DNA from 4 places in the Streptomyces sp. SudanB52_2052 genome. Region 2 is predicted to be linked to each of the others. Evidence: riboswitches for the same ligand, from Rfam matches in the RefSeq annotation. Region 2 holds a riboswitch; each other region holds the start of a gene.

Region 1 (2,888 bases), 2.4 Mb from region 2:
GAGCGCCTGCGGGAAGCTGATCTTCTCCCGCTGGGCGAGGGCGTCGATCATCGCCTCGGCGCGGTCGCCGATGCCCCGCTTGGGGACGTTGAGGATCCGGCGCAGCGGCACCGAGTCCTCCGGGTTGGCCAGGACGCGCAGGTAGGCCAGGACGTCCCGGACCTCCTTGCGCTCGTAGAAGCGGACGCCGCCGACGACCTTGTAGGGCAGGCCGACGCGGATGAAGACCTCTTCGAAGACACGGGACTGGGCGTTCGTGCGGTAGAAGACGGCGACGTCGCCGGCCTTGGCCTCGCCCGCGTCCGTGAGGCGGTCTATCTCGTCGGCGACGAACTGCGCCTCGTCGTGCTCGGTGTCGGCGACGTAGCCGGTGATCCGCGCGCCCGTGCCCGCGTTGGTCCACAGGTTCTTGGGGCGGCGGGACTCGTTGCGCTCGATGACCGCGTTGGCGGCGCTGAGGATCGTCTGCGTGGAGCGGTAGTTCTGCTCCAGCAGGATCGTCGTCGCGTCCGGGTAGTCCTCCTCGAACTGGAGGATGTTGCGGATCGTCGCGCCGCGGAAGGCGTAGATCGACTGGTCGGCGTCGCCCACCACGCACAGCTCGGCGGGCGGGATCTCGGCCTCGGGCGGCACGTCGACGGGGTGCTCGGAGGTGCCGACCAGCTCGCGGACCAGGGCGTACTGGGCGTGGTTGGTGTCCTGGTACTCGTCGACCAGTACGTGCCGGAAGCGGCGGCGGTAGTGCTCGGCGACGTCCGGGAAGGCGCGCAGCAGGTTGACCGTCGTCATGATCAGGTCGTCGAAGTCGAGGGCGTTCGCCTCGCGCAGCCTCGACTGGTACATCGCGTAGGCCTGGGCGAGGGTCTTCTCGAAGCCGTCGGTGGCCTGGGCGGCGAAGTCCTCCTCGTCGATCAGCTCGTTCTTCAGGTTGCTGATCTTGGCGCTGAAGGACTTGGGCGGGAAGCGCTTGGGATCGAGGTCCAGGTCGCGGCAGACCAGGGCCATCAGGCGCTTGGAGTCGGCGGCGTCGTAGATCGAGAACGAGGACGTGAAGCCGAGCTTCTTCGACTCGCGCCGCAGGATCCGCACGCACGCGCTGTGGAAGGTCATCACCCACATCGCGTTGGCGCGCGGGCCGACGAGCTGCTCGACGCGCTCCTTCATCTCGCCGGCGGCCTTGTTGGTGAAGGTGATCGCGAGGATCTGGCCCGGGTGCACGTCCCGCTCGGCGAGCAGGTGGGCGATGCGGTGCGTGAGCACACGGGTCTTGCCGGAGCCGGCGCCGGCCACGATGAGCAGCGGGGAGCCGGAGTGGACGACGGCGGCGCGCTGGTTGTCGTTCAGCCCCTCCAGGAGGGCGGCGGTGTCCACGGCCGGGCGCGGGGCGCCGTCGCGGTAGTAGGCGTCCCGGTCCGGCGGCGCGTCGAACTTCCCGCCGAACAGATCGTCCGGGATCGACTCCGGAGCGTGATCGTCCTCGGGCGGTGGCGGGGGCTCGTCCGCAGGGCCCCGCTGGGCCTGGAGGTCCGCCAGGAAGCTGTCGTCAAAGAGGCTGCTCATCGCTCTCCGAGTCTAGGGCGCCCCACTGACAGCCCGCCGCCGCCCTGAGAACATCGCCGAAACGGCCCCCCTGTCACCCTCCAGGAGCGCACGATCACAGCCCGCAGCGGAGCGGCAAAAGCGGATGACTCGTGACCAAACTCCATCATCCCATCACTCTCAGCAATGGTCTCGAGTGAGGTCACGAAAATGTATCGGGCATATCACCCATCAACCTTCACAGAGGCCACACGAGTTGGCTACCGTGCGGGCAGGCCGTACGACCCCCACCGGCGAACGTCGCCGGGCCGCGCGGCCTCCGCCGAGTCCGGTGCGCCGCCGAGCAGCCGGAGCCGGGGACCCACCGAGACCTTGGGGTGAATCGGCCCGACTCCCCTAGCGGAGCAGGCCGTAGGGCAACCCTTCCGAGATACCCGCCCGAACCCGACAGCTAACCCGGTAGGCGGAACATGGAAGGAGTCGCCTCCCTTGGCGTCGCACCGCAAGTCGCGTCCTACGGGTACGCGCGTGGCAGGCATACGGACCCCCGCCCTCGCAACGGCGGCCCTCACCTCCGTGGCCCTGCTGTCCCAGTCGGCCAACGCAGCCCCCGACGCCGACGACAAGCCCAGCCTGGAGGAAGTCGAGAAGAAGGTCGACGACCTGTACCGCCAGGCCGAGTCGGCGACCGACAAGTACAACGCGGCCAAGGAGAAGACCGCGAAGCAGCGCAAGCGCGTCGACACCCTCCTCGACGACGTCGCCCAGCGCACCCAGAAGCTCAACGAGGCGCGGGAGGAGCTGGGTTCCTTCGCCGCCGCCCAGTACCGCACCGGCGCCTCCGCCCCGGACACCGCGACGTTCCTGCTCGCGGACACCCCGCAGGACTACTTCGACCAGACCCAGCTGATGGACCGGATGACCGGCCGTCAGAAGGTCGCGGTCGACGACTACGTCACCCAGCAGTCCGAGACGATGAAGAAGCGTCAGGAGGCCACGGAGAGCCTCGCGACGCTCACCGAGTCCCAGGGCGACCTGAAGACCGCCAAGGCCACCGTCCAGCGGAAGCTCGCCGACGCGCGCGAGCTGCTCTCGCAGCTGACCGCCGAGGAGAAGGCGCGGCTCGCGGCGATCGAGAAGGAGAAGCAGGAGGAGGCCGCCCGCAAGGCCGCCGAGCTGGCCCGGGAGCAGGCCGAGCAGCAGCAGGCCCAGGAGGAGGCCGCCCAGCAGCAGGAGAGCGGCTCCTCGGCGTCGGGCTCCGGCACCTCCACCTCGACGGCCCCGGCCGACTCCTCGTACGCCACCAAGGCCGAGAAGGCCCTCGCCTTCGCCCGCGCCCAGATCGGCAA
Region 2 (2,888 bases):
GATCGACTACGTCAAGTGGGACTTCAACCGCTGCTTCACCGACGCCGGCTGGCCCGGCGACCCCTACCCGCAGCGGCTCTGGGTCGACCACGTGCACGGCCTGTACGCCCTGCTGGACCGGCTGCGGGCCGCCCACCCGGGCGTGGCCTTCGAGTCCTGCTCGGGCGGCGGCGGCCGGATCGACCTCGGCGTGCTGAGCCGCACGGACCAGGTGTGGACCTCGGACAACACCGATCCGCTCGACCGGCTCGCCATCCAGCACGGTTTCAGCCAGATCCACCCCGCGCGCGTGATGGCCGCCTGGGTCACCGACAGCCCGAACGCCATGCTCAACCACCGGGCCAGTTCCCTGCGGTTCCGGTTCGTCAGCGCCATGGCCGGGGTGCTCGGGGTCGGCGGCGACCTCACGAAGTGGACGGCCGAGGAGCTCGCCGAGGCGCGGGACTGGGTGGGGCTCTACAAGGAGATCCGGCCCGTGGTGCAGCGCGGTGACCTCCACCGGCTGCGGCCCCCGGAGGGCGGCTCGAGTGCGGTGCAGTACGTCCTCGGTGACGAGACCGTGGTCCTCGCCTGGCTCCAGGCGCAGCGTTACGGCGAGCCCGTGCCGCCGCTGCGGCTGCGGGGCCTCGACCCGACAGCGGAGTACGAATGCCTCGAAACGGGCGAAATTCACCGGGGTGCCGTGCTGCTGCACCACGGGCTGCGGGTCGGCCTGCGCGGAGACCTGGACGCCATGGTCGTCCGTCTTAAGCGGAAGTAGTCGTTCTTGTCCGAATAGGTCGCTTCGGTCGTTTGGATATAACGTGCCCCGATCGTAAAGGAGATGAGGTCGGGGCGCGTGACCATCGTCATATTCGTGACGATCCGTTGTCGCCATGTTCACGTAATTCCGGCGCTATTCAGGGTCATTGCGGAAAGCGGGAGATCGGTAATCCACGCTCGGTGACGGGAAATGTGGCGGCGCGTCAAGAAAAACGCCGTCACAGGCAACCGCAAGCTTGTCCCGTTGCGTCTTGGTCGCTTACGTTCCACACCAATCCGGACGGACGCCTAATCCTGCCGCCGCCCGGAGCCCGCACACACTGACCCGTGTACGGCAGGAGCGGGGGACCCACAGGTACGACGCCTGTTCCGGTTCCCGGAACGGCTTGGGGTTAAGCCGCGCCTCGGCGCGGCCGGGCATCTCCAGCCCGCACCCGACAGCTCACCTCGTAGGCGCCGGAGAGGAATTCGCCATGCCCGCGAAGGGTAAGCACCGCCGCCCGAAGACCCAGCGTTTCACCCGCTCCATCGCCGTCGCCGGAACCGGCGGGGCCGCTCTCGCCCTTCCGCTCATGGGGGCCGCCGGCGCCCACGCCGCCACCCCGCAGTCGGCCCCGGAAAAGGCCGTCCAGTCCGCACCGGCCGCCGAGAAGAAGGCTCCAGAAAAGGCCACGGGCGCGCGCACGTACACCGTGAAGGCCGGTGACTATCTCGCGAAGATCGCCGACGAGCAGAACGTCAGCGGTGGCTGGAAGAAGCTCTACTCGGACAACCGCGACGCCGTCGGCGACGACCCGTCGCTGATCCACCCCGGCCTGAAGCTCTCGATCGGCAAGAAGGCGGCGACGAGCGCGCCCAAGGCGCCGTCCGTGCCGAAGGCCTCGGCCGAGAAACCGGCGAAGAAGCCCGCTGCGGCCGAGTCGTCCGCGAAGGCGGAGACCGCCCCGAAGCCGGCCGCCGCCAAGCCGGCCGCCGAGAGCAACGCCAGTGGCTACAGCTCCCCGGTGGACGGTGCCACCGTCGGCACCCCGTACCGCATGTCCGGCAGCATGTGGTCCAGCGGCTACCACACCGGCGTCGACTTCGTCGTCCCGACCGGCACCTCCCTCAAGGCCGTCGGCGCGGGCACGGTCGTCTCCGCCGGCTGGGGCGGTGCGTACGGCAACCAGGTCGTCATCAAGCTGAACGACGGCCACTACGCCCAGTACGCCCACCTGTCCCAGCTCTCCGTCTCGGCCGGCCAGACCGTGTCCGCCGGGCAGCAGGTCGGCCTCTCCGGCGCCACCGGCAACGTCACCGGACCGCACCTGCACTTCGAGATCCGCACCGCGCCGGGCTACGGCTCGGACGTGGACCCGGTCGCCTTCCTGCGCTCGCACGGCGTCTCCGTCGGCTGACCGACCGCACGACCACCTGCCTGACACGCCACCGAAGGCCGGACCCCGATCCCCGGGTCCGGCCTTCGGTGTGCGCGTCCGGACTTCGGTGTGCGCGCGCCCGTCGACCGGCTCAAGGGATCGACAGGGGGCGGCAGTTGGGACACAGTGATCCCGTCGAGAGTGCAAGCGCTTTCTGAAGGAGCTGTGTCCCGTGCCGACCACCCGCAGAACGTTCGGAGCCCTGGCCGCCGGAGCGGCCCTCGCGGCCCTCGCCCCGACGGCGAACGCGAGCGCCGCGCCCCGGCACCGCCGGCTCATCGCCCACGACGACTTCCGCCACGGCCTGACCCGGTGGGCGACCGAACTGCAGGACGGCGGCACCGTCACCGCCTCCCGCGGCGTCCTGGAGATCGACGTGCCGAGCGGGGCGACGGTCTGGTTCAGGCAGCGGCTGGAGGGCCCGTACGTCCTCGCCTACACCGCCACTCCCGTCTCCGAGGGCGGGGCCAACGACCGGGTCTCGGACCTCAACAACTTCTGGAACGCCACCGACGTCCGCTCCCCGGACGACCTCTTCGCGACGCCCCGCGGCGGGGCCCTCGACGAGTACGACCACCTCACGACGTACTACGCCGGCTACGGCGCCAACTACAACACCACGACCCGGCTGCGCCGTTACGTCGGCGAGCCCGGCGTCCGCCCCCTGGTCCTCGACTACACCGAGCCGCTGCTCGTCCCGAACGAGCC
Region 3 (2,888 bases), 4.2 Mb from region 2:
CGCGCTGTCCCAGGAGGACTGGGAGAAGCACGGCGGCCTCGAATACGCCGCGAGCGCCGACCTGGCCAGCCGCTCCCAGCAGATAGCCGTGGCCGAGAGAATCCTCGCCGACCAGGGCGTCGGCGCGTGGCGCACCTGCGGACTGCTCTCCGGCCTTCAGCAGGACTCGAAGTCGGACACATCAGACTCTTCCGACTCTTCCGACTCTTCCGGGTCTTCCGAGTCCTCTGGCTCCTCCGGCTCGTCCGATCCGACCGACTCGCCGGGACTGCTCGACTCCTCCGAGTCGGCTCCCTCGTCGACCCCTTCCTCATCCCCGGAGGACGAACCGGCCGACTCCGACAAGTCATCCGATTTCGGGGACTCCGCGCCGCAGAGCCGGGAGCCCGACAGCTCCCCCTCGGCCACGTCCGGGAGTGGCGAGTCCGACAACTCGCTGCAGGACGGCACCTCTTCGGCGCTGACCGGCACCGGCTCGGGCCGCCACCGCGGCCCCAGCGCCGACGAGAACGCCGAGCCCACGAACGGCCGTACGAACGAGTCCACGGGCCGGCACGCCTCGCGCGGCGACGACACCTGCCGCGACGCCGCGGACGGCTCCTACACCGTCCGAGCCGGCGACAGCCTCTGGTCCATCGCCGACTCCCTTGACCTCAGCGGCGGATGGCACGCGCTCTACGCCGGCAACAAGGACGCCGTCGGCACCGACCCGAACCTCATCCGCCCCGGTCAGAGGCTCACGGTTGGGGCCGAAGCGGACGAGAAGTAGCCGGTGGGACAGAGCGGAAGCGGCGGCGGAAGTCGCCTCGAAACCGCGCGAGTTCGCGTCATGTTTCGCGGTGAATGTCCCGTATAAGTGCGGTGAGAGATAGATCTCAGAAGCCCTGATCGTCTTTGAAATTCCGCCGATCGCGTGTCTACGGTCATGACCGCTCGCCACCGCGAGCCCCGGCTGCCGCAACGCCGAATCCTGCCAGCGGCCGCACGGGAACAGTCGTCGCGTCAAGCGCCGTAGGCAGGAGCGGGGGACCCAAGGTAGGTGCCCGACCGGCTTGTTGCGCCGGTAGGGCTTGGGGTGAAGCCGCGTCCCGGGAGGGGCGCGGCCGGGCAACTCAACCGGCCCGAACCCGACAGCTCACCTCGCAGGCGTCGGTGAGGGGATCCATCCATGCTGTTTTCCGGCAAGGGCAAGCACCGTCGTCCGTCCAAGGCCACTCGCGCCATCGCCGTCGCCGGTGTCACCGGCGCCGCCGTCGCCGCCCCGCTGATGGCGGCCGGCAACGCCTCCGCCGCCACCGCCTCCGAGTGGGACGCCGTGGCCCAGTGCGAGTCCGGCGGCAACTGGTCCATCAACACCGGCAACGGCTACTACGGCGGCCTGCAGTTCTCCGCCTCCACCTGGGCCGGCTACGGCGGCACCAAGTACGCCTCCACCGCCGACCAGGCCACCAAGGCCCAGCAGATCGAGATCGCCGAGAAGGTCCTCGCGGGCCAGGGCAAGGGTGCCTGGCCGGTCTGCGGCAAGGGCCTGTCGAGCGCCGGCTACACCGGTGGCGGTTCGTCCAGCGACTCCGGCAGCTCCGCGCAGCAGAGCACCGAGACCCGCGAGACCCAGCAGCAGCCGGCCTCCCGCTCCGACGAGCGCCCGGCCGCCAAGAAGACCGTCACCACCCCGACCGGCAAGAAGGTCAAGAAGGGCGACGGCGAGTACAAGGTCGTCAAGGGTGACACCCTCAGCTCCATCGCCGCGGAGAAGAAGGTCAAGGGCGGCTGGGAGAAGCTCTACGAGCTGAACAAGGACATCGTCGAGGACGCCAACCTCATCTACCCGGGCCAGCAGCTGCACCTGAAGTAAGCAGCGGCCCGCCCGTCCCCACGGGCACGGCCCACCCCCGTCCCCACGGGCTCCCCGCCCCGGCGCGTGTTCCCCCGTACGCGCCGGGGCGGGGTTTTTTCTGCCGGGCTTTGCGCTTCGGCTTTGTTCCGTTCGGAAACAATTTACTCTCGGTTCTGTCCATGGGGTGGGCGACCCGGTGGCCGATCGCCCGGAGCCGGTTAGGCTCATGTCGCGAGCCACCGGCCCGCACCCCGCCGGGTCCACGCGACCCGCGTCACCGCGTCACATGAAGAAGGAGATGCTCGTGCCGTCCATCGACGTCGTCGTAGCCCGGGAAATCCTGGACTCCCGAGGCAACCCCACGGTCGAGGTCGAGGTCGGCCTCGACGACGGCAGCACCGGTCGTGCCGCCGTCCCGTCCGGCGCCTCCACGGGCGCCTTCGAGGCCATCGAGCTCCGCGACGGCGACTCGAACCGCTACCTCGGCAAGGGCGTGGAGAAGGCCGTCCTCGCGGTCATCGAGCAGATCGGCCCGGAGCTCGTCGGCTACGACGCCACCGAGCAGCGCCTGATCGACCAGGCCATGTTCGACCTGGACGCCACCGACAACAAGGGCTCCCTCGGCGCCAACGCCATCCTCGGCGTCTCGCTGGCCGTCGCCCACGCCGCCTCCGAGGCGTCCGACCTGCCGCTGTTCCGCTACCTGGGCGGCCCGAACGCGCACCTGCTGCCGGTGCCGATGATGAACATCCTGAACGGCGGCTCGCACGCCGACTCCAACGTGGACATCCAGGAGTTCATGATCGCCCCGATCGGCGCGGAGTCCTTCTCCGAGGCCCTGCGCTGGGGCGCCGAGGTCTACCACACGCTGAAGAAGGTCCTGAAGAGCAAGGGCCTGGCCACCGGCCTCGGCGACGAGGGCGGCTTCGCCCCGAACCTCGGCTCCAACCGCGAGGCCCTCGACCTCATCCTCGAGGCCATCAAGGAGGCCGGCTACACCCCCGGCGAGCAGATCGCCCTGGCGCTCGACGTCGCCGCGTCCGAGTTCTAC
Region 4 (2,888 bases), 6.6 Mb from region 2:
CTGGCTGACCGCGGAGTACGGCGGCAGGCTCCGTATCCGCCCCACCCGCGAGGGCGGCAAGACCATCTCCGTCGAACTCCCGTGGACTGTCCCGGCCCAGCCCGTGACGGCGGCGGGACAGCAGGAGCCGTAACGTCACAGCGGCCCGCAGACCTTGTCCGCCGCACGGCGGGGCCCACCGGACGGGCCCACCGGACCGGCCCACGGTGGACGCCGCCTCGCCGCCCTGCCGGGCGACCGGAACCCTACGCCGCGGCCCGCCTGCTCAGCGCCGCCCAGCACCCCGTGACGCCCCGCACGCAACGCCGCACCCACGCGCAACGGCGCCCCCCGGACGTCGCGCCTCCGGAAGGGGCCGCCCCGACACCCACCCGCCCCGACGCTCGTCGGCTCGGATGCTTGCCGCCTCGACGCTCGTCGATTTGGACGCGCCGCCCCGCGCTCGTCGGGTCGGATGCTTGCAGCCCGATGCTCGTCGGCTTGGACGGGCCGCCCTACGCTCGGTCGGCTTGGACGGGCCGCCCTACGCTCGTCGGGTCGGATGCTTGCAGCCCGATGCTCGTCGGCTTGGACGGGCCGCTCTACGCTCGTCGGCTCGGACGCGCCGCCCTACGCTCGTCGGGTCGGATGCTTGCAGCCCGATGCTCGTCGGCTTGGACGGGCCGCTCTACGCTCGTCGGCTCGGACGCGCCGCCCTACGCTCGTCGGGTCGGATGCCTGCAGCCCGATGCTCGTCGGCTTGGACGGGCCGCCCTACGCTCGTCGCCTTGGACGCGCCGTCCGACGCTCGCCGCCCCGACGCTCGTCGGCCCGGCCCGGCCCGGCCGGCCCGGCCCCGCCCCGACCGACACCGCCCGTGTCACCGGCGTCGCGTCGACGTCTCCCGACGTGCCGTTCCCGGCGGCGTCGACGGCTGCCTGACGGTGTCCCGCAGCTGCGCCGGAACCCTGACGGGGACAGACCGGGGCGACGCCGGCTCCTCCGCCGGCCCGGCGGGCTCGTCGCGCAGGCCCGCTCGCCGGACCAGCCGGGGGAGCAGCCCCCACAGGCCGACACAGACCAGGAAGGTTGCCGCGCTCGCCGCGATGCCGCCGGCCCGGCCGGTCGTCACATCGACCACCAGCAGGACGGAACCGCTGAACGCGAACACGAGCACCACCAGGCCGGTGGTGGCCAGGCGCGAGGAGACCTGCACGATGCGCGGCTTGGCGCCCTGCTGGAAGAGCGAGCGGTGCAGCGCGGCCGGCGCGGTGAACAGCGCCGCGGCCAGGACCGCCAGCAGCAGCGTGATGACGTAGGTGACGCGCTGGACCGTGTCGAGGTCCTCGAAGCGCGAGGTGAAGGCGAGCGACAGCAGGAAGGCGAAGAGGATCTGTACGCCCGTCTGGGTGACGCGGAGTTCCTGGAGCAGCTCGACGAAGTTGCGGTCGGCGCGCTGCAGCGGCGTCTCGTTGCGTGCGGTGCAGGGACGGTGCTCGGCCATGGGTGACGGGTAACCACCTGAGCCCGTATCACGCTCCGGCGTGCGGCGGCGCGTCAGGACGCCGCCGCACGCCGGGCGCTTACTTCACGCGCCCGTACCAGACGCTCTTGGTCCAGATCTTCTGCAGCCGCACCACGTCCCCGGTCTTCGGGGCGTGCCAGAGCTTGTTCTTACCCGCGTAGATACCGACGTGGTACACGCTCTTGCCCGAGTGGAAGAACACCAGGTCCCCCGCCTTGCGGTTCTTGGCGGAGATGTGACGGGTCTTGTTGTACTGCTGGGCGGCCGTGCGGGGGAGCTTCTTGCCGGCCTTCTTGAACGAGTACAGCGTCAGCCCGGAGCAGTCGAACCGGTGCGGCCCGGTGGCCCCGTACTTGTAGGGCGAGCCCTTCTTCGAGGCCGCGATCTGGAGTGCCTTCGTCGCATGCGTGGCTGCCGCGGCCTCCGAGGAGAAGCCGGGGGCCACGATCGAGCCGCCCACCGCGGCGATGGTGAGGGCCGAGGCCGTACCGGCCCGGACCATGAGCGACGGGACACGATTGAGCGCAGTCATGCGCAACCCTTCGTCAGCCGCCTGTGAAGGATGACCTGTCGGATTCGGGCTGGCGAAGTTGCCCGGCCGCTGACGCGGCTTCACCCCAAGGGCTGCTCGGGCCCGGTCATGGCGTGACCGTCCCGGCGACCCGTCGTGCTTGGGTCCTCCACTCCTGCCGATCCACTTCCGTCGACCGGTCATCCGGGCGGCGGCAGGACTCGGCGTCCGCCCGGATCGCCCCGCCGTTGTGGCGGGGGCTTGTCGTCAGACAGGGATCTTGACTCATCGTTGTCCGGAAATCCCAACCGAACCGGGGATTTGTGTTGTTACTCACCACTCACCCGTTCGGGTGGACACGTCTGTGTTCGAGCCACCGTCGACAGCTCCGCGGACCGCCGGACCAGGCATGGAATGTCCCATTCCGCCCCACGGCTACGCGCGTTGCGCAACTGTGGGGGCCCAAAAAAAGGATCCCCGTCTACTCCGAACAGGGGTACGTCGTTCGGCCCGTTTCGACTCAGGCCCGGACGCTCCGTCGACAGGGCGGACGTCCGGGCCGTCGGATCCGCGTCAACTGACGGACTCGGGCGGCAGGGTGAGCCTGGCCGTGCGCCGCTCACCGTCCAGCACTCGCAGCGCCCGGGCCAGCGTGCCGGCGTGCAGTTCCGTCTCGCCCCGCTGGTGCATCAGGGCCAACGCGTCACGTAGCGCGGTCGCCTTGCCGACCAGGGCCTGGGCGGCGCGCAGTCCGCGGTAGGTGTCGCCGTGCAGCGCCGGGTTGATCCGGCCGAGCAGATCGACGACATCGAGGTAACGGTCGATCAACTCCGCCTCGGCGCGGGTCAGCGCGGGCAGCGGCGGCAGTTCGGG

What was found. A riboswitch is a leader RNA that binds a small molecule or an ion and turns the genes downstream of it on or off. The one in region 2 is predicted to bind cyclic di-AMP.
Region 1: linked by a shared signal. The riboswitch ahead of ACSUPV_RS15720 (C40 family peptidase) and the one ahead of ACSUPV_RS05190 (M23 family metallopeptidase) in region 2 are both predicted to bind cyclic di-AMP.
Region 3: linked by a shared signal. The riboswitch ahead of ACSUPV_RS24260 (transglycosylase family protein) and the one ahead of ACSUPV_RS05190 (M23 family metallopeptidase) in region 2 are both predicted to bind cyclic di-AMP.
Region 4: linked by a shared signal. The riboswitch ahead of ACSUPV_RS35035 (C40 family peptidase) and the one ahead of ACSUPV_RS05190 (M23 family metallopeptidase) in region 2 are both predicted to bind cyclic di-AMP.

What each region holds. Positions count from the first base shown of each region.
Region 1 is NZ_OZ186796.1:3,593,791-3,596,678, forward strand. Features, by position in the region: gene pcrA (DNA helicase PcrA) at 1-1,560, opposite strand, end outside; cyclic di-AMP (ydaO/yuaA leader) riboswitch at 1,867-2,020, shown strand; gene ACSUPV_RS15720 (C40 family peptidase) at 2,029-2,888, shown strand, end outside.
Region 2 is NZ_OZ186796.1:1,194,750-1,197,637, reverse strand. Features, by position in the region: gene ACSUPV_RS05195 (alpha-galactosidase) at 1-760, shown strand, start outside; cyclic di-AMP (ydaO/yuaA leader) riboswitch at 1,071-1,231, shown strand; gene ACSUPV_RS05190 (M23 family metallopeptidase) at 1,236-2,159, shown strand; gene ACSUPV_RS05185 (DUF6250 domain-containing protein) at 2,353-2,888, shown strand, end outside.
Region 3 is NZ_OZ186796.1:5,415,707-5,418,594, forward strand. Features, by position in the region: gene ACSUPV_RS24255 (transglycosylase family protein) at 1-769, shown strand, start outside; cyclic di-AMP (ydaO/yuaA leader) riboswitch at 998-1,164, shown strand; gene ACSUPV_RS24260 (transglycosylase family protein) at 1,169-1,855, shown strand; gene eno (phosphopyruvate hydratase) at 2,142-2,888, shown strand, end outside.
Region 4 is NZ_OZ186796.1:7,785,122-7,788,009, forward strand. Features, by position in the region: gene ACSUPV_RS35025 (ATP-binding protein) at 1-133, shown strand, start outside; gene ACSUPV_RS35030 (DUF6328 family protein) at 860-1,483, opposite strand; gene ACSUPV_RS35035 (C40 family peptidase) at 1,563-2,036, opposite strand; cyclic di-AMP (ydaO/yuaA leader) riboswitch at 2,040-2,220, opposite strand; gene ACSUPV_RS35040 (hypothetical protein) at 2,589-2,888, opposite strand, start outside.